3 regions of the Bradyrhizobium sp. CB1717 genome follow, and region 2 is predicted to be linked to each of the others. Evidence: riboswitches for the same ligand, from Rfam matches in the RefSeq annotation. Region 2 holds a riboswitch; each other region holds the start of a gene.
The links. Region 2 has a riboswitch for cobalamin ahead of QA649_RS30620 (DUF1636 domain-containing protein). Riboswitches for the same ligand answer to the same signal wherever they lie in the genome.

Region 1 (7,177 bases), 1.1 Mb from region 2:
GACAAGTTCAGGCGCCACGCGAGAATCGGCGCAGCTCAGAACCGCGGCATATGGATTTTGCCCATCCACCAAAATCTGACGCTCGCGCTTGAAATCGTCGCGTCGTGATACGCCCTGGACATAGCGATCGTTCCCTTCCATCAGCCGCTTCAGGGCAGCCTCCGGCGAGATCAGGTTATTTGGCTTGGGCGGCGCTTTTGCTTCCTTTGCATCGACAATGTTGTCGCCAAGCCGTATGCAGACCGACGAAATAGCGAACAGCAACAGCAACAGCGAGCGGCGCGAAGGCGCGATCTTGGCCAGGTAGGTCGGAGAATGGCCTGCCTTCATGCATCTCACCTCATCGCGCGGCTTTACGCCACCCGGTGGCTTCGGCTTCCGCTTCGCTGCAGAGCCAGCGTTCACCGGGCTTCTTCGTCATGTCGAGTTGTTCGTAGCTGAGTTGCCCGGGCAGGTGGTAAATGCGCTCGCCGTTGCGGTCTACGGCGCCTTTTATCAGACACTCGGACGAGGGCGGGTCCGATAGCAGCGCGGATCCGAGCAGGAGTTCCCGAGCGTCGATCGGAACCGAGCTCGCGCCGATGATGATCGTCCCCTTGTTGCCGCGACGCCAGTCCCAGGGCGCGATGAACGCCCCCGACCACAGCCCCGCATGGGCTTTGCTCGCCACAACCTCATAGATAACGTAGGTATGGGTAGAAGGATCCGACGATAGTGCCCAGCCGGAGCGTACCATCCAGGCGCTCACGTCCTCGCCTTCTATGAAGCAACTGCCGCCTGACCTGCCGTATTCATCACCTCCTGTGGTATGACAATCCCACGTTCGTCCGTTTGAATGCTTGATCAGCTCGTCGCGAGCAGCTATGCCGCAAGCCCATTTCCGACCGTGGGCGTCGAGGCAAATCTGGTCAGTTTCAGGAGCTTCGATGCCTGAGAGCCGAAGCTTGGATTGCTCGATCTCGATCGTATTGCCGTCGAGGATGCGGGCAGGGCCGCTGAGCTTCGCCGCGCAGACCGGAGATGTGATGACAGCGAACAATGCGACCATCATTACGCGCTGTTTCATCCCCACAATAATCTCCCGCTCTTGATCCATGTTCACGCACGATCCGGCGCGCCACGTTCGACTGCTTAAACACTACTTACGTTATTCGGCCGGCATCTTTGGACGTTTGCTCTAGGAAAGCGTGGCCGTCATTTCCAAGCTACGACCTGACGCTGCGTGAGGTTCAAGCGATTTCTTCCGGTGTGCGCGCGCCGGTCTCTCTCTCTCTCTTCTCTCTCTCTCTCTCTCTCTCTCTCTCTCTCTCTCTCTCTCTCTCTCTCTCTCTCTCTCTCTCTCTCTCTCTCTCTCTCTGAGCGCGCACTGCACCCTCTCGACCTGAGGAGGAGATCCCCATCGCTCAGCCGCGAACTCGGTATATGAGAGAAAACCGAACCTCGGAACGCTGTTTCTCACGCGCTTGAAGAACAAAAGTCGCCTGTGAATCTTGACGGCCGAGTGGAAGTCAGGCGGGGAGGAGCAACTTGGCTAGCTGTGTGGCAGCCACCATCGGCAAGGCCTCGATGGTTTCAGCGACGGCGATGACATTTCGCCGTCAATTCTTAGGAAAATATTGATCTCCGAAGAGAAATCTGGTCTCGCTTCCTCTGAGATCTGGACAAAGGCGCGACGGAGTTCAGCTCAACACCCGCTGCGTAAAATGAATCGGTATCGTTTTGCGCAAACCGCGCCAAACCCGGAGCCCTCTTTCGGAGAGTCAGCCGGGTGATCGTTGATGCCAATTGCATTGAGGCTTTTCGCATGTCTGCGCTGCACCATAATCGTTCGTGGTGCCATCGCCGCGTTCGTACAAGGACCGGATTGTCATGGCCCAGGCGGCGCGACTGGCGGCCGCTCTCTCGTAGTATGCTTCACCGCGATCACATGCGGAGAGTTATCCAGCAAGCCCGGCGTGAGGGCGTGCGTTTTGCGCCACGGAAATTTGGAGCGGCAACCTCCGCGGCTTCGTCGTATACGCACTGGGCGAGGGGTAAGCCGCCCCGTGTTCGGACGATCGCGAGTGCCATCCTGTGCGAAGCCTCAATCCACAACATGGTTGCCCCCGTTGCGGCACTCGGGCAGCTAGCTCTGGTGCGGTTTAGCCGACTCAAGCTACAAATCATTCTCAATGGCCTCACTACAGAATGGGAATGAAATGGCTGCCCCCCGGGAATTGCCAGTCTCTTCTTACGCGCTTGAAGTAGATGGCCGACTCAGAGCCGAATTCGCAACCAGAGACGGCGCCAGGGCAGGCGGAGCAGAACTAAAGAAGCGTTTTCCCACGCTTCAAATCCGGATCTATGACGCGCAGACGAATGCGCGCGAGGAAATCTAGCACCGACCCAGTTCGGTCCTCGATACCTGGCGCACGGCGCCGGGTTCCTCGCCGGGGTCGCTCGCCGGTGCTCAGGGGGCGTGCCGGGCGCTAACGCTTGCCCCATTACCGTCTTAACGCGCTTCGTCGCAGCACTCGATCTCGCGTGCCGCCTCGGCGTCGGCACGCTCACGCTCTTGCGGGTGCCAGTCAGTCGCGCGATGCGCGGCGCGCACGCCGGATCGGGCTTGGGCCCGAGGCATCTCCAGGCCCGGTCCCTTGAAGACTGGCATGGAGAGCTGGTTCCCTCGCGGATTGGTGTCCTCCCACTGCCTCGGGTGCCCCGGGGGCCAAATCTCGCCAGCTGGCACGTGCCGCTGCACTCGACTACTCGCAGAAGGAGGCGGTGGTAATCTTGCTGTCCGATTGTTTCCTGACGAGCTGAAAGCTGCGGGAAAATCTCGAGACTGTTGAAGGCGCAAACACCGACATTTTAGAGCTGATATGTCTTGCAGTTGTTCAGAGGCGTTGGCGGTAAAAGGAGCTACGGCGCGATCTTGCTCTGCGCGACCATTTTACCGAGGGCTTTCGTCGCCTTGCTCTTCCCGATCCTTTGGCTCTATGCGAGCGAACCAGGAGCCAGGAGGAAAGGCCGCGATACGCTTGGCAAAGGAGGATTGCGGCTTCCAATCTTGCCCTTCGCTCTTCTCGAAAGTGATGACCCCGTTGTGTGTAAAAAAACGGGGTCCTGCGATATCGCAGTTCACTAAAAGCAAAACGCGCCACAGATCACCTTTCTCGGTCGGTTTGTCATTCTGCTTCGGCAAGTAGTCCACTCCAACAGGTTCAACGATAGTGCAGCGGCCCTGCCGCAGAAGATCGCCGAGCCGGCCTTGCGTGGTCGTCACAAAGTTGAAATTGCTCGGATCATGCAAAAAGCGAAGATTTGCGTCCCTTTCGCCATCCTTGACTTCACTGGCGATCAACGAGAGCGCCAGGGCGCGCCAGCCCAATTCCATCGGCTTTGCATAGGTCGACGCAAGTTGAAAGGTTCCGTCGTGCGCGATCTTCCAGGTGATAACATTCTGTTCGCCTGATGTATCATCCCGGTGCCTAGTCCACGAAACGAACACATGGTCATCTTGATCAAGTTCAGCGAGGCCCCACATTCGAGGGACGAACTGTGCCACCTTCGAGACGTTGGAGACAATTTGTTCAATTGTCTCGCCGTCTTGCGCTCGCCACGTTGACTTGAATCGTTCGATAAGGGGGCTCTCGTTGGCGCGAACACTGTTGCTCGTCGGAGCCAACCCGGCCAGGTAGATCAGGCATTGACCAAGACAAAACCATAACGCGCGTCTTCCAGAGATTTTTCTCATAACTGTCGGCCTATCTGGTTTCATCCACACGTCGTTCTAAAGCGGGCAACCTTCAACCAGTATGCGCGAGCGCAAGAAGTTAGCGGCGACGCGACGGGGAGAGCGATGGTGTCCCGTGCGAGCAGGGCTCCCCTCTATGTCACGCGCCGCTAACTTCGCTGCCGGCGACAGCCTCAATTTGCTGTGCTGGACATGCCCAGAAGGAGAAGACTGGGTATGCCGAAGACTTGCATCCTTCGTGCCAGGTAATGGACTGCAATTCACACCGCTTTTGTGTTCTCTTTGTCGACTTTCCGACTGGCCCATGTCTCGATGTTTCCGTTCAGCGCTATCCAGCGCGGCTTATGCATCCTCGTCACGCGACCGTTTAGTTCGGTATCGTTGCCATCGGAAGCCGGGACTCGCAACAGATGCGTTCGGCTCGAGGCAGCAGTCCCGACTGCGCAAGCCGCATTTGTCCCTGCCACCGATCTGCCATGCGGCCCGCGGGCAGCTGCGATGGTCATTCCGATATGGCCGATTGAGAGCGCTTCTACATCATCTGAACCATAGAGATGCATGGTCATTCGCGTCGCAGATGTCGCAGCTCAGCTTGAGACATAATCTGAGAGGTTGACGGAAGACTTCTCTTGCCGATATTCCAAGCCGTCGAGGTTCTCCGGTTTCCACTTGCCGGAGCTAAGAGGGAAGCCGGTGACAATGCCGGCGCTGCCCCCGCAACTGTGAGCGGCAAGCCGCTGTCCAACGATGTCACTGAAGCCTGCGCGGCTTCGGGAAGGCCGGACAGAAGCGATGACCCGCGAGCCAGGAGACCTGCCCCGACAATATATTCGTCCACGGGCGGGGTGTCCCGGTGGTGCGCCAAGCAGCCGTCGCACCGCGCGACTTCCCCTGCCTGCGTCCGCCATGGCCTTTGCCCCCAACATGGGGTTAACGCTATGTCTCTTCTCTCCCTTCCGGTTGCTACGCTCGGAACGCCACGCATCGGTCCAAGGCGGGAGCTCAAGCTCGCTCTAGAAAGCTACTGGGCCGGAAAAAGCAGCGAACAGCAGTTGCTCGAGGACGCAGCTGGCTTGCGTGCCGCGAACTGGGCTCGACAGAAATCTATCGGCGTCACAGTCATTCCATCGAACGATTTCTCGCTGTATGATCAGGTGCTCGACACGAGTGTCATGGTTGGCGCCATCCCGGAGATCTACGCCTCGAAAGCCGAATCCGTTTCGCTCAAGACGTACTTCGCCATGGCCCGCGGATCACAATGCGACGATCGGGATGCGAATTGCGGTCACGGACCGCGCGGATTTGGCGCACCCGCGCAGGAGATGACTAAGTGGTTCGACACCAACTACCACTACATGGTCCCGGAGTTTCACAGGGGGCAGACTTTCAGGCTATGCTCTCGCAAGCCGATCGAGGAGTATGAGGAAGCCAAGGCCCTTGGCTTCCAAACCCGCCCTGTCCTGATCGGGCCGGTCACATTCCTAAAGCTCGGCAAGAGTCCCGATCCTGCGTTCCAGCCACTTTCACTACTGGATGAACTGATACAGGCCTATATCGAGGTTCTGCAGGAATTGGGCAAACGTGGGGCAAATTGGGTTCAGTTCGACGAGCCCTGCCTGGTTCTTGATCTGGATGAAAGGGGGCGGCAATCTTTGCGACATGCCTATGATCGGCTCGCCAAGGAGGTGCCGGCCATCAAGATCTTAGTTGCCAGCTATTTCGGCGACCTCGGGGACAATCTGAACACCGCGTTGAGCCTGCCAGTTGCCGGACTACACCTCGACCTAGTTCGAGCGCCACAGTTGTTGGACCAGATCAGCGCTGGCGGCCGAAGTGATCTCGTCATGTCGCTCGGTGTCGTCGACGGCCGGAATGTATGGCGGTCGAATTTGTCGTCGCTGCGCCAGCGGCTCGAACCCGCGATTGCGAAGCTCGGCAAGGACCGTGTACAGATTGCCCCATCCTGCTCGCTACTTCATGTGCCGGTCGATGTTGAACTCGAAACCGGGCTCGCTTCCGACGTCAAGAGCTGGCTTGCTTTCGCGGTCCAGAAGATGCGGGAGCTTGCGATCCTGGCGCGGGCACTCGCAGGCGACCAGAATGTTGCGCCAGCTCTTGCCGAGTCGGAATGTGCCGCGACTGTTCGCCGGACTTCGCCGAAAATCCGTGATGCCAATGTCGCTGTCCGGATGAAAGCGATCGATCAGACCATGCGTCGACGGGCGAGCCCATTTGCCCGTCGTGCCGAGATCCAAAGCAATCGTTTCGGACTACCGGCTTTTCCTACCACGACCATCGGATCGTTTCCGCAGACCACAGAGGTCCGGAATGCCCGTGCGGCGCATGCGCGAGGCGCGATAAGTGACGAGCAATACGACAGGTTCCTCAAGGAGGAGACTGCGCGCGCCGTACGTTGGCAGGAGGACATCGGTCTCGACGTCCTCGTGCACGGCGAGTTCGAGCGCAATGACATGGTGCAGTACTTCGGCGAGCACCTCGCCGGCTTCGCATTTACCAGGAACGGATGGGTGCAGTCGTACGGCTCGCGCTGCGTCAGGCCACCGATCCTGTTTGGCGATGTGGTGCGGCCGAAGCCTATCACCGTGGACTGGTGGCGCTACGCGCAATCACTAACGAGGAAGCCGATGAAGGCTATGTTGACCGGACCGGTGACGATCTTGAACTGGTCCTTCGTTCGCGATGATATTCCCAGAAGCGAGGTCTGCCGCCAGATTGCGCTCGCGATCCGAGACGAAGTCCGCGATCTCGAGAATGCTGGTGCGACAATGATCCAGATCGACGAAGCCGCACTGCGCGAAGGAATGCCGTTGCGTCGATCGGAGTGGACGGCCTATCTCGACTGGGCCGTGGATTGCTTCAGCATCTGCTCATCGGGTGTCGCCGACGAAACACAAATTCATACACATATGTGCTACTCGGAGTTCAACGACATCATCGGTGCGATCGCTGCAATGGACGCAGATGTCATCTCGATCGAGACGTCGCGTTCGAAAATGGAACTACTCGACGCGTTCAGGAACTACGAATATCCAAATCAGATCGGGCCGGGCGTGTACGACATCCACTCCCCACGCGTTCCCGAGGCGGGCGAAATGAAGGAACTGATGGCGTTGGCTCAGACCCGGCTCCAGGATTCGCAGCTCTGGGTCAATCCGGACTGCGGCCTGAAGACGCGCAAATGGGAGGAAGTGCGGCCGGCGCTAGCGAACATGGTCGCTGCCGCCCGCCAACTGCGCGCTGCATTCGATCTGCAAGGCCGTTGATCCGGGCTTGGGTCGCTTCTCGACAAAGCGGATCCTCTTGCGGTCATTTGCGCTGTCGATGATCGATGGAGCCTTGGGAATACAAAAAAAGCCCGGCCCCGCTTAGCGGGCCGGGCGAAAGTCTGGGAGGAGCGACGCTGACGCATCGCGCGGACTT
Region 2 (7,177 bases):
ACCGCGAGCCGCCGCCAGGTCGCGACACGCGCGGCGACGGCTTTCACGCGCTCCTCGTCGGGCCTGTGCGCCAGATGCGAGAACTGCAAATCGGGATCGCGCTCCGCAGCCGACTTGAAGCTCACCACGCCCGCGAAAACGCGGCCATCGACCTCTGGCAGCACCACATGCATCGCGAGGTCGCCGGGCGAGAGGCCGCGCAGCGATTCCGCCCAGTCCTCACGCCGCGCGGTGGAGAGCGCGACCTGGAACACCGGACACGATGCGGCATCGAACGGCGTGTTGCCGTCGTCGCCAATCGCGGAAAACGCCGTCGCATTGACGATCGCAGCCGCCGGATTTTGCGCGAGATACGCGCGCAGCCAATCGGCAACGCCCGCCGCCTTCAGCGAGGTGACGAACACGCCATGCGCGTCAAAACCCTTGTCGCGCATCGCCGCGATGAGCGCATCGACAGGGCCGGTATCGGCAGCGGTGAGATAGGAGCGATAGAACGTTACCAGCGCGCGCGGCTTTCCCTCCACCGCGACCGGCGCCGGGATGACACCACGCGCGGGATCGTAAAATCCCATCTCGGGCACCGTCATCTCGCCGACGACCGGACCTGCATAGAGTCCCGAGGCCAGCGCAAGCTGCGCGATCGCCGCTTGCGCCGCGACCGGGCCGCCGGTGTCGCAGAGCACCTTGAGCCGGCGCAGCGTCGAAACCGGCAAGGTCGAATACGCATCGAGCCGCGTGTCGTCGCGACCGTCGGCCGGCAGCACGGCCAGCACGATGTTGCGATCCTTCGCGAGTTGCCGCAGCGCTGCGAGCCCATACTGCCAGTAGGACTCGCCGCCGATCAGGCGCACCAGGATGCCGCGCGCCTGCGACAGCGTCCGCTCGATATAGGTGTCGACCGACAGTGGATGTCGTAGTTCCGCGAGATTGGCGAGCCGCAGCGACGGCAGGCTGTCGCGGCCACGCCGCCAGCCGGCCGCAAACGCGGCAAGATCAGAATCCGAATACGAGAGCACCACGAGATCGGCCGGGTCCTGGCCGATATCTCTTGGCGTCGCGGTCTCCTCCAGACCGCGGCTCTCGCGGAAGACGACGTGCATCAGATGCCGAGTCCCGACCTGATCGCGGCCTCATCGATGTCGCCATGCTCGCCGATCACGACGAGCTTGGACTGCCTGAGACCCGCGCCCCAGGGCTTGTCGAACTGGTGGCGCACGCGCTCGCCGACGGCTTGCAGCAACAGGCGCATCGGCTTGCCCGCGACCGCGATATAGCCCTTGGCGCGCAGCACGTTCTGCTCGCGCGCCAGTCGCTGGACCGATGCGACCAGCGCATCGACATCGGCGACCTCAGGAAGATCGATCACGACGGAGGCGAAATCATCGTGCTCGTGCTCCTCCTCGCCATCATGATGCGAGGGACGCGCGGCGAGATCGTTTTCTGCGGCGGCGCCGAGACCGAGGATGACGCGCGCATCGATCGCACCGTCCGTGACGGGCAACATCGGCACGCGGCGCGGCATCTCGGCAGTGATCGCGGCCTTGGCGGCTTCAATTCCGGCGCTGCCGGCGAGATCGGCCTTGGTCAGCAGCACGATGTCGGCGCAGGCGATCTGGTCCTCGAACACTTCCGAGAGCGGCGTCTCGTGATCGAGATTCTCGTCTGCTGCACGCTGCGCCTCGACTGCATCCGGATCGGGCGCGAAGCGGCCGGCGGCGACAGCTTCAGCATCGGCAAGTGCGATCACGCCATCGACCGTGATCCGCGAGCGGATCTCCGGCCAGTCGAACGCCTTCAGCAGCGGCTTTGGCAGCGCCAGGCCCGAGGTCTCGATCAGGATGTGATCGGGCCGCACGGGGCGCGCCAGCAATTGCTCCATGGTCGGAATGAAATCGTCGGCCACGGTGCAGCAGATGCAGCCATTGGCCAGTTCGACGATGTTCTCCTCCGGGCAATTGGCATCGGCGCAGGACTTCAGGATCTCGCCGTCGACCCCCTCGCTGCCGAACTCGTTGACGAGCACCGCAAGCTTCTTGCCGTTGGCATTGGTCAGCAGATGCTGGATCAGCGTGGTCTTGCCGGAACCGAGAAAGCCTGTGACCACCGTGACAGGGACTTTTGCGAGCGAGTTCATTCAGCGGCCTCCGGCACGACGGCGATGGGGGGAATGCGGGCAAGCGACTGCTTGCGGAAGATTTCGGGACGGCTGCGCCAGGGCACGAGGCCGTCAGGCGCGGCGGCATAGGCCGCGGCGCCCGCGAGCACGTCCTGCGCATTGGCATCCGAGAGGCGGCCATAGACATAGGACCAGCGTCCGGGCGCACTGAGCGCAACCGAGCAGCCCTGGCTGCAGGCCGACAGGCATTCGACGGGAACCACATTGACGCCCTCGGGCACGCCCGCTTCGAGCATCGCACCATGCAGGCGCTTGCCGGGTGTCGTCTCGCCCTCGCCAAGCGTCTGGCCGGCGCGGCAGGTGATACAGACGTGAAGTGTGACGGTCATCGCCTCTTCCAGATAAACAGCGGGAAGCGAAGAGGCGCACGGACCATTCTCTTGAAGGCCCGCTTCCCCGTCGCGGAACACCCCGTCCGCCGGTCCAAAACTCGTCCGCGCTGGCAGGTCTCCCGGCTTGCGGAGCAGGGTTTTGCCCTTCGATCCCCGCCTTCCCGATTCCCGTGGGAATCAGTGGCTTCGGGCATCTCTCCGGTCACGGTCGCGGGGGCGGCTGCATTTTGGACCCAAATCTTGCCGATTCGGACCCTATCGCATTCCCTCTTCGCCTGTCATAGGACAGGAACCAACGCCGGGCCACCATTTGCCCCCGGCCGCCTCTTGTCAAGCCGAAGGACCCCGTCAGATGACGCCTGAACCGGATACCCAGACGGCCGAGGAAACCGACGCCCGGCACGCCCAGAAAATGGCGAAGAAGAAGGCCGCCCGCGACAAGATCATGGCGACCAAGAGCGGCGAAAAGGGCCTCATCATCGTCCATACCGGCGCGGGCAAGGGCAAGTCCTCCTCCGCCTTCGGCATGATCGTCCGCTCCGTCGCCCACGGCTTTCCCTGCGCGGTGGTGCAGTTCATCAAGGGCGCCTGGGATACCGGCGAACGGCGCCTGCTCACCGGCCATTTCGGCGAGCTCTGCCAGTTCCACGCCATGGGCGAAGGTTTTACCTGGGAGACGCAGGACCGCGCCCGCGACATCGCCGCCGCGCGCGCCGGCTGGGAGAAGGCCAAGGAGCTGATCCTCGATCCCAATTTGCGCATGGTCGTGCTCGACGAGATCAACATCGCGCTGCGCTACGACTATCTCGACATCGCCGAGGTGGTGGAGTTCCTGACCACGCAGAAGCCTCCGATGACGCATGTCGTGCTCACCGGCCGCAACGCCAAGGACGAGCTGATCGAGATCGCCGATCTCGTCACCGAGATGACGCTGGTGAAACACCCCTTCCGCTCCGGCATCAAGGCGCAGGCCGGCGTCGAGTTCTGAATTCGATGGCGCGCGCATTGATGATCCAGGGAGCCGGCTCGGACGTGGGCAAGTCGCTCATCGTCGCCGGTCTTGCGCGCGCCTTCACGCGGCGCGGCCTGCGTGTGCTCCCGTTCAAGCCGCAGAACATGTCGAACAATGCGGCCGTCACGGTCGACGGCGGCGAGATCGGTCGCGCCCAGGCGCTGCAGGCGCTCGCGGCCGGCGTCGAGCCGCACACCGACATGAACCCGGTGCTGCTCAAGCCCGAGACCGATGTCGGCGCCCAGGTCGTTGTTCACGGCAAGCGCATTGCGACCGCGCGTGCGCGCGAATATGCGGCGATGAAGCCCTCGCTGATGGGCGCGGTGCTCGAGAGTTTCGAGCGGCTGAAGGCACGCTCCGATCTCGTGCTGATCGAAGGCGCCGGCAGCCCGGCCGAGGTAAACCTGCGCAAGGCCGACATCGCCAATATGGGCTTTGCATGCAAGGCCGACGTTCCGGTCGTGCTGGTCGGCGACATCGATCGCGGCGGCGTCATCGCCCAGCTCGTCGGTATCAAGACGGTGATCGATCCTGATGATGCCGCGATGATCCAGGGCTTTGTGATCAACAAGTTCCGCGGCGATCCTACGCTGTTCGACGACGGCTACGGGCTGATCGAGCAGAAGACGTCGTGGCGCGGCCTTGGCGTGCTGCCCTGGTTCGCGCGCGCCGGCGAGCTGCCGGCCGAGGACGCGCTGGGCCTGAGCGATGCGCGCAAGCCCGGGCAATGCAAGATCGCGTGCCTCGCGCTGTCACGGATCGCCAATTTCGACGATCTCGATCCGCTCAAGCTCGAGCCTGGTGTCGATCTCGTCATGGTCCGTCCGGGCGACGCGATCCCCGGCGATGTCCGTCTCGTCATCATCCCCGGCTCCAAATCCACCCGCGGCGATCTCGCCTTCCTGCGTGCGCAGGGCTGGGATATCGATCTGCTCGCGCATCACCGCCGCGGCGGTCATGTGCTCGGCCTTTGCGGCGGCTACCAGATGCTGGGGCGCAGCGTTTCCGACCCTGAAAGCATCGAAGGTCCTGCGGGCGACACGCCAGGCCTAGGACTTCTCGATGTCCAGACGGTGATGACCCCGCAGAAGACGCTGACGCGTGTTGCCGCCGTGCATGCCGCGACCGATCAGCCAATCCAGGCCTACGAAATCCACATCGGCCGCACCGACGGGCCCGATCGCGCGCGTCCGTTCGCCAGCTTGAACGGCGAGCCCGAGGGCGCGATCTCGCGCGACGGCCGCGTGCAAGGCAGCTATTTGCATGGCCTCTTCACGTCGGATGATTTCCGCAAGGCGTATCTGGCGAAACTCGATATTCCCGCGGGCGAAGAGCCCTATCACGCCAGGGTCGAGAGCGCGCTCGATGCCCTCGCCGATCACATCGAAAAGCATCTCGACGTCGAAGGCGTGCTCGCGCTAGCGCGCTAGGACCTCGCCAAGGCGCGTCCACTCGGCTTCGCTGCCGGGGAGCCCGAGCCGCAGCCATGTCGGCTCTTTCGCGAACACGCGCGACCAGATCTGGCCGCGCGCCAGCTTGTCCTGTGCGGCCAGTGCGTCAGGCGTCTCGTAGAGACGAAACAGCGGCGTGCCGCCGATGAGCGTCCAGTTCTGCGACTGCATCATCGCGTCGAGCCGTATGCTGTCGCGCACAAGACGCGCTGAGGTGGTCTCAGTCCAGGCATCGTCCCGCAAGGCGCGGCAGCCGATCGCAATCGCCGCGCCAGAAACCGGCCACGGACCTGACGCCGCCGCGAGCTTGCCGACGTCGGCTCCATTGCCGATCGCGAACCCAAGCCGCAGGCCGGCCAACCCGTAAAACTTTCCGAACGAGCGCAGGATCAGCAGTCCCGGCTGATCCGCGTCCGGTGCCAGCGACAGATGCGGAACGGCATCGGCAAAACTCTCGTCAACCACGAGACGGCCGACGCGCGGCAGCAGTGCAAGCAAATCATTGGGCGCGTGGCTTCGGCCATCGGGGTTGTTGGGATTGACGATGATGGCGAGGTCCGCGCCTGCCAATGCCTGAAGGTCTCTGACCTCCTGGACATCCCAGCCCGTAGCCGAGAGGACTCCGGCGTATTCATTGTAGGTCGGCGCGAGGATGCGGGCGCGGCCGCATGGCGCGAGTTGCGGCAATAGTTGAATGGCGGCTTGCGCGCCACCCATCGCAACGAGCGCCGCACTCGTGCGGTAGGCGTGCCGCGCGGCCTGATCCAACGCATCGATCTCGGCACGCGACGGCAGCGCAGTCCACGCGCGCGCGCTCACCTCGCCTACCGGATAAGGCACCCGGTTGATCCCCGTCGACAGGTCGATCCAGTCCTCGGTTCGGCCGCCGAACCGCTGCTGGGCCAGATCGAGATTTCCACCGTGCTCGCGCATGCTCCGTTCTTTCACGCGAAGGCCAGGATCGCAAGCAGGCCTGCGAGCAGCAGCATGGCACGGCGGTAGACGTTCAGCCCCTCGCCGATGTCGGCGGGACGCGGATCGCGCGCGCCTTCGTTGAGCCAGGGCTCCTTTGTGACGCTGCCATGATAGATGCGGGGGCCACTGAGCCGCACACCAAGCGCGCCCGCCATCGCCGCTTCCGGCCAGCCGGCGTTGGGCGAGCGATGGCGACGCGCATCGCGCGTCATGCACGACAACGCTTCGGATCGCCGTGGTGCCAACAGCACGAACAGAAATCCGGTCAGACGCGCCGGAATGAAATTTGCGACATCGTCGATGCGCGCGGCGGCCCAGCCGAAGGCCTCGTGCCGCTCGCTGCGATGGCCGATCATGGAATCCAGCGTATTGATGGCCTTGTAGCCGAGGATGCCGGGCAGGCCGAACAGCGCGCCCCAGAACACCGGCGCGACGATGCCGTCGGAGGCGTTCTCGGCGAGGCTCTCGATTGCCGCGCGCGCGATGCCGGCTTCATCGAGCGCCGCGGGATCGCGGCCGACGATGCGCGACACGGCCTCGCGTGCAGCGGCGATGTCGCCGGCCTGCAAGGGCCTCGCGACGGCGGCAACGTGATCATGGAGCGAGCGCAGCGCGACCAGCGGCCAGGCGAGCACGCCCACCAGCACGATCTGCGCCCATCCCCAAGGGAGCAGCGACTGAAGGCCCCAGCCGATCGCAACGGACAATGCGATCACCGCGAGTGCTCCAACGACGCCCGCAGTGCGGCGGACCCCCGGCGCATCGGAGGAGCGATTCCAGCCGGTATCGATCGCGCCGATCAGCCGGCCCAGCCAGGTCACGGGATGACCGATCCGCGCGAACAGCCACAACGGCCAGCCCAAAAGGACATCCACTGCCATCGCCACCACCATCGCGCCCGCAAAGCCCAAACCCGCCTCCTGTCCCGCCCCTGTTGCGCAAAGCGGCGGCCGAGCGCAAGCCCCCGGCGGCCTGATTTCGGCTTTGTCTTTGGCCGCGTTTGGTGATTAGTGCTGCCGACAGGAGACCTTCATGGCCGTCATTCTGATCACCGGCGGAGCGCGATCGGGCAAAAGCACGCGGGCGGAAGCGCGTGCGCGCGCATTTTCGGGCCAGCCTGTCTATCTCGCGACGGCCGAGGCGCTCGATGGCGAAATGGAAGCGCGCATCGCGAAGCACCGCGCGCGCCGCGGAACCGACTGGATCGAGCGCGAGGTGCCGCTGGATCTCG
Region 3 (7,177 bases), 3.8 Mb from region 2:
ATCCGCGGTCGAACCGGTGATAGGCCATCTCAAGAATGAGCACCGGATGAACCGAAATCATCTCGCCGGCACCCGCGGCGACGCCCCCAACGCGGTCCTTGCCGCCGCGGGCTACAACTTCCGGCTTCTGATCCTCTGGCTCACGACTTTGTTTGTCCGGATCTGCTGCGCCTTCCTGTTCGCCGGCGCCTGGTCATCCCGTCAACAGACCTCATGATCAACGTTCTTCACGGTCGACTAATGATCCGACGCTGCTCATGCTGCGACCTCGCCGCCAACCAGCGCTAATGGCTTGCTATGCAATCCGGCGGGATGAGCTAGGTGGGTCGATGCGGGCGCCGCCATACTCACGTAGCTTGGACAGATCGCCATGAGGGACACGCCTAAAGACGGCGCGATGGGTTTCGGCTGGGATGGCCCGGCCTCGTTCATCCCAGCGGCGCGCGGGTGATGAACCAGGCGAACATCCCTGCGACCGCCTAGTCCAAACGTAGCCGAATGACGAGGTCGACTACGTTGAAGAAGCGCCGCGGGCACCGGATCGGATGCAGCTTCTGGCGATGGCAAGGGCCAGGTGGGTTTTGCCTGTGCCGGTGCCGCCAACCAGTACGACGTTGCGTTGTTGGGCGATGAAGCCGCCGCTTTGCGGGCCACAGCATCCGCTACCGGCCAGACACGCACTTTTGGCCATTCTCCGGATGCTCGGGCAACGCTTGCGCCCCAGTCAACTACCAACCTTGGGAATTGATGGAGAAGATGGTCACATGGCAATTCTCGTTAATACACCGTCAAGGAAGTCGATACGAAGCTGGGTTTAGAGAATGAAAAAAGTTCTGCTGGGCACGGTAGCCTTCATCGCACTAGCCGCTCCTGCCTCTGCCGCTGATCTGGCCGCGCGACCCTACGTCAAAGCGCCCCCGGCGGTCATTCCAATCTATGATTGGAGCGGCTTCTACATCGGCATTAACGGCGGCGGCGGCTCCGCGCATCAGTGCTGGGACCTGCTTAATGCCGGCGGCGTGATCGTCGCTCCGCCCGTCACCATGGGGTGCCATAATGCGACGGGAGGCACGGTCGGCGGTCAAATCGGCTATCGCTGGCAAATAGCGAACTCGATGTTCGGCCTGGAGGCGCAGGGCAACTGGGCCGATTTCAAGGGCTCCAACGCGAACCTCGCTCTTGCAGGCGTCCAGGACAACTCCAAGCTTGATGCATTCGGCCTGTTCACGGGACAAGTCGGCTATGCCTGGAATAACGTGCTGCTTTATGTGAAAGGTGGCGCGGCGGTTGTCCGCGACAAATACCGGGTCTCCGATTTTGCGACTGGGCTGACCATCGACAACGGCAGCGAAACCCGTTGGGGCGGCACAGTAGGAGCGGGCCTTGAATTTGGCTTCGCTCCGAACTGGTCCATCGGCGTTGAGTACGACCACCTGTTCATGGGGCATCGGGACGTAGACTTCTTCTTTTCAACAGGAATCGTAGGTGCTCCGGTGGGCGCTTTTGCAGGGACTGCCCGTATCGGTCAGGACGTCGATATCGGTTTGGTCCGCGTGAACTACCGCTGGGGTGGCCCGGTCGCCACGACATATTGATCTTCGCCAGAACGGAAGCGCTCCTTCACACGGGGGACGGGCAGCCGGATAATCTTGGCGCGCTGCTCGTATCTCAAGCTAGCAATCATTGATTTAGATCATTTCCAGAAACTACGTAAGGATCGGAATAGGCGGAGACGATGCGCTGGTCTCGCAGTCTTGGTTTTTCTTCCTCCTTCAGGTGAAGCACGAGGGCACATCGCAAAGACGCGCAACCATCCCTATGCTCAGGCGGTGATCGCCGCGGGCTGGATTACCTTGTTCTTCGGCTTTGCCCTCTGCCCACTCGCCTTCATCTGGGCCTATGTCGAGGTGCCGGCTCCTCGAAATACGGGAGCCTCGTGATGGGCGTCCCGATCATCAACACTTTCGTTGTGCGGCTGCTCTTGCTATTCCTCTTCAAGATCGTGCGGTTCAACGTATTCTGGAAGCTTTCGCCTTCCCTGGTCAGCCTGCCGGCCTTGCTCGGTCTCCTCATCCCGGGGCTCGGTCATCGTAGTGCGCAGCGCGGTCTCTGGGGCGGCTATGCCCAAACCCAATGCGACTTGTTGGTAGTGTTCTAACAGCCGCTACAGAAATATCATGAGAAGCGATAAACCATATACTTGGCCTGCTCGTCGTAGCTAGCAAGCTTCTCGTTCACTTGCGGGTCTTCCAGCGTCTGGAAGCTATTCCTCTCCCAGAACCTCGTTGAGCCGTTCACAGCAACCAGGGAAACGTTTGGAAGGTGCGCGCGCCTAGCGTGGCTAATCAGCTTGCGCACAACCTCGGACGCTGCGCCGCCAGACCGCGCCTCGGGCAATAGCGCGATATCGTGGATATAATATGTGGATGCGGCGTCGGGTACGGATTTTAGAAGGACATTGAGAGCGGGTGGCTTTTGAAGTGCCAAGGATGGATGAAATATAGCCAGCAGCACCAATCGCCTCGCGCTCAAGCACGAAGCATCCGGCGGGGTAAAGCCGAAGCCGCTCCGAGAATACGGCCTCATCCTCAGGGTAATTGAGGTGAACGCGATCTACGATCGCGTTCACAGATGGAAGATCTTCGCACTCCATTGCTCGCCAAGGCATGCAATGCACTTTCAGTGATTTATTAACCGCTGTTCACTAGCATCAAATGCTGGCGGGCAACAGTACACGCCCTGACGCTCGGCTGCTCAATCCGTGAGCGGAACAGACTCTAGTCCTTTTGCCCCGAGGTCGTATGCGCCGTATAGATGGGCCGATGCGGGGCCCTTGGGGAAAGAGGAGCAGAACTGCTCAAAGTCGCGGAAACCTTCATTGCCAATCCCGAGCCAAGCCCCTGCCAGGGGGGAGGAGTAGAGACTCGACGGGAAGCACCTACAGCGGACATCGCCGGGTGAAGGGATAGTCCAGACCACGAACGCCGGAAGGGTGACAGGCGACGCGATCGGATCATGAAGCGTTTCAAATCGTCCCGTCAGGCTCAACTTTTCTGTCAGTTCATGATCAGGTCGCGAACCTTTTCCACATCCTCTCTCTCGGAGCCGTCACTGCCGACTTCCGTCGTGCTTCGCGCGAGCGAGCCTTTGCGACTTGGCGCGATCTCCACGACAAGCGCTCGCCGAACCTCGACCTTGGGGCTGCTCCAATTCGTTAACTTGACGGTGCCGCCTTGACGAATCTCCGCGAGCGGCGCCTATATGTAGCCCGTCACGGTCTTCCATTCCCGCATCTCGTAGGATGGAAGCTAAGAGGGAACCCGGTGCGCCGGCAACGGCTATTCCGAGGCTGCCCCCGCAACTGTAAGCGGCGAGCGGTTGTCATCATGGTCACTGGCGCGACAGCGCTGGGAAGGCCGACAGCCGCAGCGACCCGCGAGCCAGGAGACCTGCCGCGACAGAACGAACGTCCTCGGGCGGGGTGCCCCGGTGGGTTGCTTGCAACTGGTGATATTTGCCCGGTCTCCTCGCAAGTCGTCCGCACGGCCCCCAGCCTCAAACATCGCGGGGTTGCCGATGTCGCCGTCTTACGATTTCGATCAGCATGGTCATCTCATCGAGATGCCGAGTGTGCGGCCGCTCCCAGCGCAGGCCAAGCCTACCACGCCTGAGCTGTGTCTTGTGCAGCCGCCGCCATCGCCGGCTCCGCTGCCAAGGCCCCTCGCGCCATCGCCAAGGCCGTCTGACCTCACGCTCGATCGGTCGCGCGACAACCTGCTGACGTCGTTCGGCAAGCTGACGCTGACCGACCGTTATCTGCTCGCCGGCGAAAGCCTCCAGGACATGTTCGCCCGGGTGTCTTGCGCCTTCGCGGACGATGTTGCGCATGCCCAACGTCTGTATGATGGGATGTCTCGACTGTGGTTCATGCCGGCCACACCGGTGCTCTCCAACGGCGGCACCCCGCGCGGCCTGCCGATCTCGTGCTTCCTTAACTCGGTGTCGGACTCGCTCGAAGGCATCGTCGGCATCTGGAACGAGAACGTCTGGCTTGCCTCCAACGGCGGCGGCATCGGCACCTACTGGGGGAATGTTCGCTCGATCGGCGAGAAAGTGAGGGGCGGCGTCACCTCGGGCATCATCCCGTTCATCCACGTCATGGACGGCCTGACGCTGGCGATCAGCCAGGGCTCGTTGCGGCGCGGCTCGGCGGCGGTCTATCTCGATATCCACCATCCCGAGATCGAGGAGTTCCTCGAGATCCGCAAGGCGTCCGGCGACTTCAACCGCAAGAGCCTCAACCTACATCACGGCATCAACGTCACCGACGAGTTCATGCGTGCCGTGGGTGCCGGCACCACGTTCGCTCTGCGCAGCCCGAAGACTAACGAGGTCGTCCGCGAGATCGATGCCCGCCAGCTGTGGCAACGTATCCTTGAGAACCGGCTGCAGACGGGCGAGCCTTATCTCTTGTTCATCGACACCGTGAACCGCGCGCTCCCCAAGCACCAGCGCGAGCTCGGCCTCAAGGTCTCGACCTCCAACCTGTGCAGCGAGATTACGCTGCCGACCGGCATCGATCATCGCGACGAGGAGCGCACCGCGGTGTGCTGCCTGTCGTCGCTCAACCTCGAGACCTGGGACCAGTGGAATAAGGAGCCCGGCTTCATCGAGGACGTCATGCGCCTCCTCGACAACGTGCTCACCCACTTCATCACAGTGGCGCCGGACGGCATGAAGCGTGCCCGCTACGCCGCCCTGCGCGAACGCTCCGTTGGCCTCGGCGTCATGGGCTTCCACTCGTTTCTCCAGGCCAAGGGCATTCCGATGGAGAGTGTCCTGGCCAAGTCGTTCAATCTGAACATGTTCCGAAAAATCCGTCGCGATGCCGACGCGGCATCCGTGGCGCTCGCTCGCGAGCGTGGCCCGTGCCCGGATGCCCTGGAACGCGGCGTGATGGCGCGCTTCAGCCACAAGATAGCGATCGCGCCGACCGCCTCGATAAGCATCATCTGCGGCGGCACCAGCGCCTGCACCGAGCCAATCCCGGCCAACATCTACACCCACAAGACGCTATCCGGCGCCATCTCGGTGCGTAATCCGCATCTCGCCAAGGTGCTGGCCGCCAAGGGCGCCGACACCTCGGCGACCTGGCAGTCGATCATCGCGCACGAGGGGTCGGTCGCCCATCTCGACATCCTGTCGGAGCACGAGAAAGCGATCCTTCGCACCGCCTTTGAGGTCGACCAGCGCTGGATCGTCGAGCTTGCCGCCGATCGCGCCCCATTCATTTGCCAGAGCCAGTCGATCAACCTCTATCTGCCGGCCGACGTCGATAAGTGGGACCTCCACATGCTGCACTGGACGGCATGGAAGCGTGGGGTGAAGAGCCTCTACTACTGCCGTTCAAAATCGATCTCGCGCGCGGCGTTCGCCGGCAAGATTGCCGAGGATGACACGGCAACGCCGGCGCCGCAGCGCACCGACTATGAGGAGTGCCTCGCATGTCAATGATCGATCTGTCGTCCGTCGATCCGCGCACGCTGATCGGCAAGGGGCGCGTCGGCCTCCTTGATTCGACCGGCAGCTATGACGTCGATCGCTACGCCTGGGCTTACGAGTTCTGGAAGCGCCAGCAGCAGACCCACTGGATGGGCGAAGAGGTGCCGCTCGGCACCGACCTCAAGGACTGGGCGTCGGACCGCGTCACCGCCAACGAGCGTGCGCTGCTTACCCAGATCTTCCGTTTTTTCACTCAGTCGGACATCGAGGTCGGCGACAACTATCTCAAGCGCTACATCCCGATCTTCCAGCCGCTCACCGTCCAGATGATGATGGCCGCTTTCACCAATATGGAGACGGTTCATATCGACGCCTATGCGCTGCTGCTCAAGACGCTTGGTATGCCCAAGACCGAGTTTGAGGCATTCCGCGGCTATGCGCAGATGCGCGCCAAGGCGGACTACATGCACGAATTCGGCGTCGACACCGTGGCCGATGTCGCCCGCACCCTGGCGATGTTCGGAGCCTTCACCGAAGGCATGGCCTTGTTCGCGAGCTTCGCCATGCTGCTCAACTTCCCGCGCCACAACAAGATGAACGGCATGGGACAGATCGTAAGCTGGTCAGTGCGCGACGAGAGTCTCCACTGCGAGGGCATCATCAAGCTATTTCACGAATGGCACCGCGAAACCGGCGCGGTGACGCGCTCCGTCCGCGACGACATTGTCGACGTCGCCAAGACCATGGTGAACCTGGAGGAGAACTTCGTCGAGCTCGCCTTCGGCCTTGGCAAGATCGAGGGCATGCTGCCTGAGCACATCCACGCCTACGTCCGCTACGTCGCCGACTGGCGACTGACCCAGCTCCGGATTGCCCCGGTCTTCGGCTTCTTCGAGGCGAAGGAGGGCGGGTTCACACAGCTCAAGGCGCATCCGCTGCCGTGGCTCGTCGAGATTCTCAATGGCGTCGAGCACGCCAATTTCTTCGAGCAGCGCGCCACGGAGTACTCCAAGGCGGCGAGCCGCGGCAGCTGGGACGGCGAAAACGGGGTGTGGGCGGCTTTCGGCCGTATCTAGCCCGTCTTTATTCATGAAGGGCCTGTGGGTGGCTAGCGAGTGTGGTGTAAGCCGCTGATGGGACGTGGGATTCGGTTGCTGAGACCAATTCTGCGCTGACATCATCGAGGCAACCACACCGGCCATGGTCGACGATACGATTCTGCCCTTCCTGTTTCCAGCGGTCAGGCGCAAGACGATCACAGCCGCCTTTGATGGTGGGCGGCTGTTTTCAGCGGCTATGATGTGGAGGGCTCCGCGACCCGAACCCGCTCGAATGCGACAGGGGACCAGAGGGACTTCTCGTTCCGCGGATTCATAGCCCCCGAAGGATCATTGAAATCCCTTGGCTGCGTCCAAAAGCGCCATCGATGCGGGGCAGGGGCCTTGCCGGCCCGGCTTAGATGTGTTCATGCGATGGCTGGAGACACCAGCTTGACCGGCGCGGCCTCGACCTCCTGCCAATCGCCGTGGCCGCTGCGATAGCGGTAAGGAGGCGGTTCCCGATCGCCAGTTCGGGACCAGGGTCATGCGCAGATCGACGTTGGGCAGAATCACCGGTCCAAGCCCGCCATGGTTCGGCCAGTGGATCGGCGGGTAACCGGTAAGGAGCACAAGAA

Region 1: it holds a riboswitch for cobalamin, as region 2 does, so the genes downstream of both, metE (5-methyltetrahydropteroyltriglutamate--homocysteine S-methyltransferase) here and QA649_RS30620 (DUF1636 domain-containing protein) in region 2, are expected to answer to the same signal.
Region 3: it holds a riboswitch for cobalamin, as region 2 does, so the genes downstream of both, QA649_RS05110 (ribonucleoside-diphosphate reductase subunit alpha) here and QA649_RS30620 (DUF1636 domain-containing protein) in region 2, are expected to answer to the same signal.

Annotation. Positions count from the first base shown of each region.
Region 1 is NZ_CP121666.1:7,607,922-7,615,098, reverse strand. It holds gene QA649_RS35565 (carbonic anhydrase) at 1-330, opposite strand, end outside; gene QA649_RS35560 (thermonuclease family protein) at 341-1,096, opposite strand; gene QA649_RS35555 (nodulate formation efficiency C protein) at 2,933-3,760, opposite strand; cobalamin riboswitch at 4,371-4,572, shown strand; gene metE (5-methyltetrahydropteroyltriglutamate--homocysteine S-methyltransferase) at 4,675-7,020, shown strand.
Region 2 is NZ_CP121666.1:6,536,034-6,543,210, forward strand. It holds gene cobN (cobaltochelatase subunit CobN) at 1-1,100, opposite strand, end outside; gene cobW (cobalamin biosynthesis protein CobW) at 1,100-2,134, opposite strand; gene QA649_RS30620 (DUF1636 domain-containing protein) at 2,131-2,505, opposite strand; cobalamin riboswitch at 2,600-2,820, opposite strand; gene cobO (cob(I)yrinic acid a,c-diamide adenosyltransferase) at 2,861-3,496, shown strand; gene QA649_RS30630 (cobyric acid synthase) at 3,502-4,950, shown strand; gene cobD (threonine-phosphate decarboxylase CobD) at 4,939-5,904, opposite strand; gene cbiB (adenosylcobinamide-phosphate synthase CbiB) at 5,916-6,857, opposite strand; gene cobU (bifunctional adenosylcobinamide kinase/adenosylcobinamide-phosphate guanylyltransferase) at 6,979-7,177, shown strand, end outside.
Region 3 is NZ_CP121666.1:1,079,235-1,086,411, forward strand. It holds partial or broken gene QA649_RS05075 (IS5 family transposase) at 1-217, shown strand, start outside; partial or broken gene QA649_RS05080 (ATP-binding protein) at 492-640, opposite strand; gene QA649_RS05085 (outer membrane beta-barrel protein) at 822-1,595, shown strand; gene QA649_RS05090 (DUF3302 domain-containing protein) at 1,755-1,940, shown strand; gene QA649_RS05095 (hypothetical protein) at 1,940-2,158, shown strand; gene QA649_RS05100 (GNAT family N-acetyltransferase) at 2,176-2,514, opposite strand; partial or broken gene QA649_RS05105 (hypothetical protein) at 2,998-3,218, shown strand; cobalamin riboswitch at 3,258-3,472, shown strand; gene QA649_RS05110 (ribonucleoside-diphosphate reductase subunit alpha) at 3,577-5,514, shown strand; gene QA649_RS05115 (ribonucleotide-diphosphate reductase subunit beta) at 5,505-6,578, shown strand; gene QA649_RS05120 (DUF1842 domain-containing protein) at 6,891-7,177, opposite strand, start outside.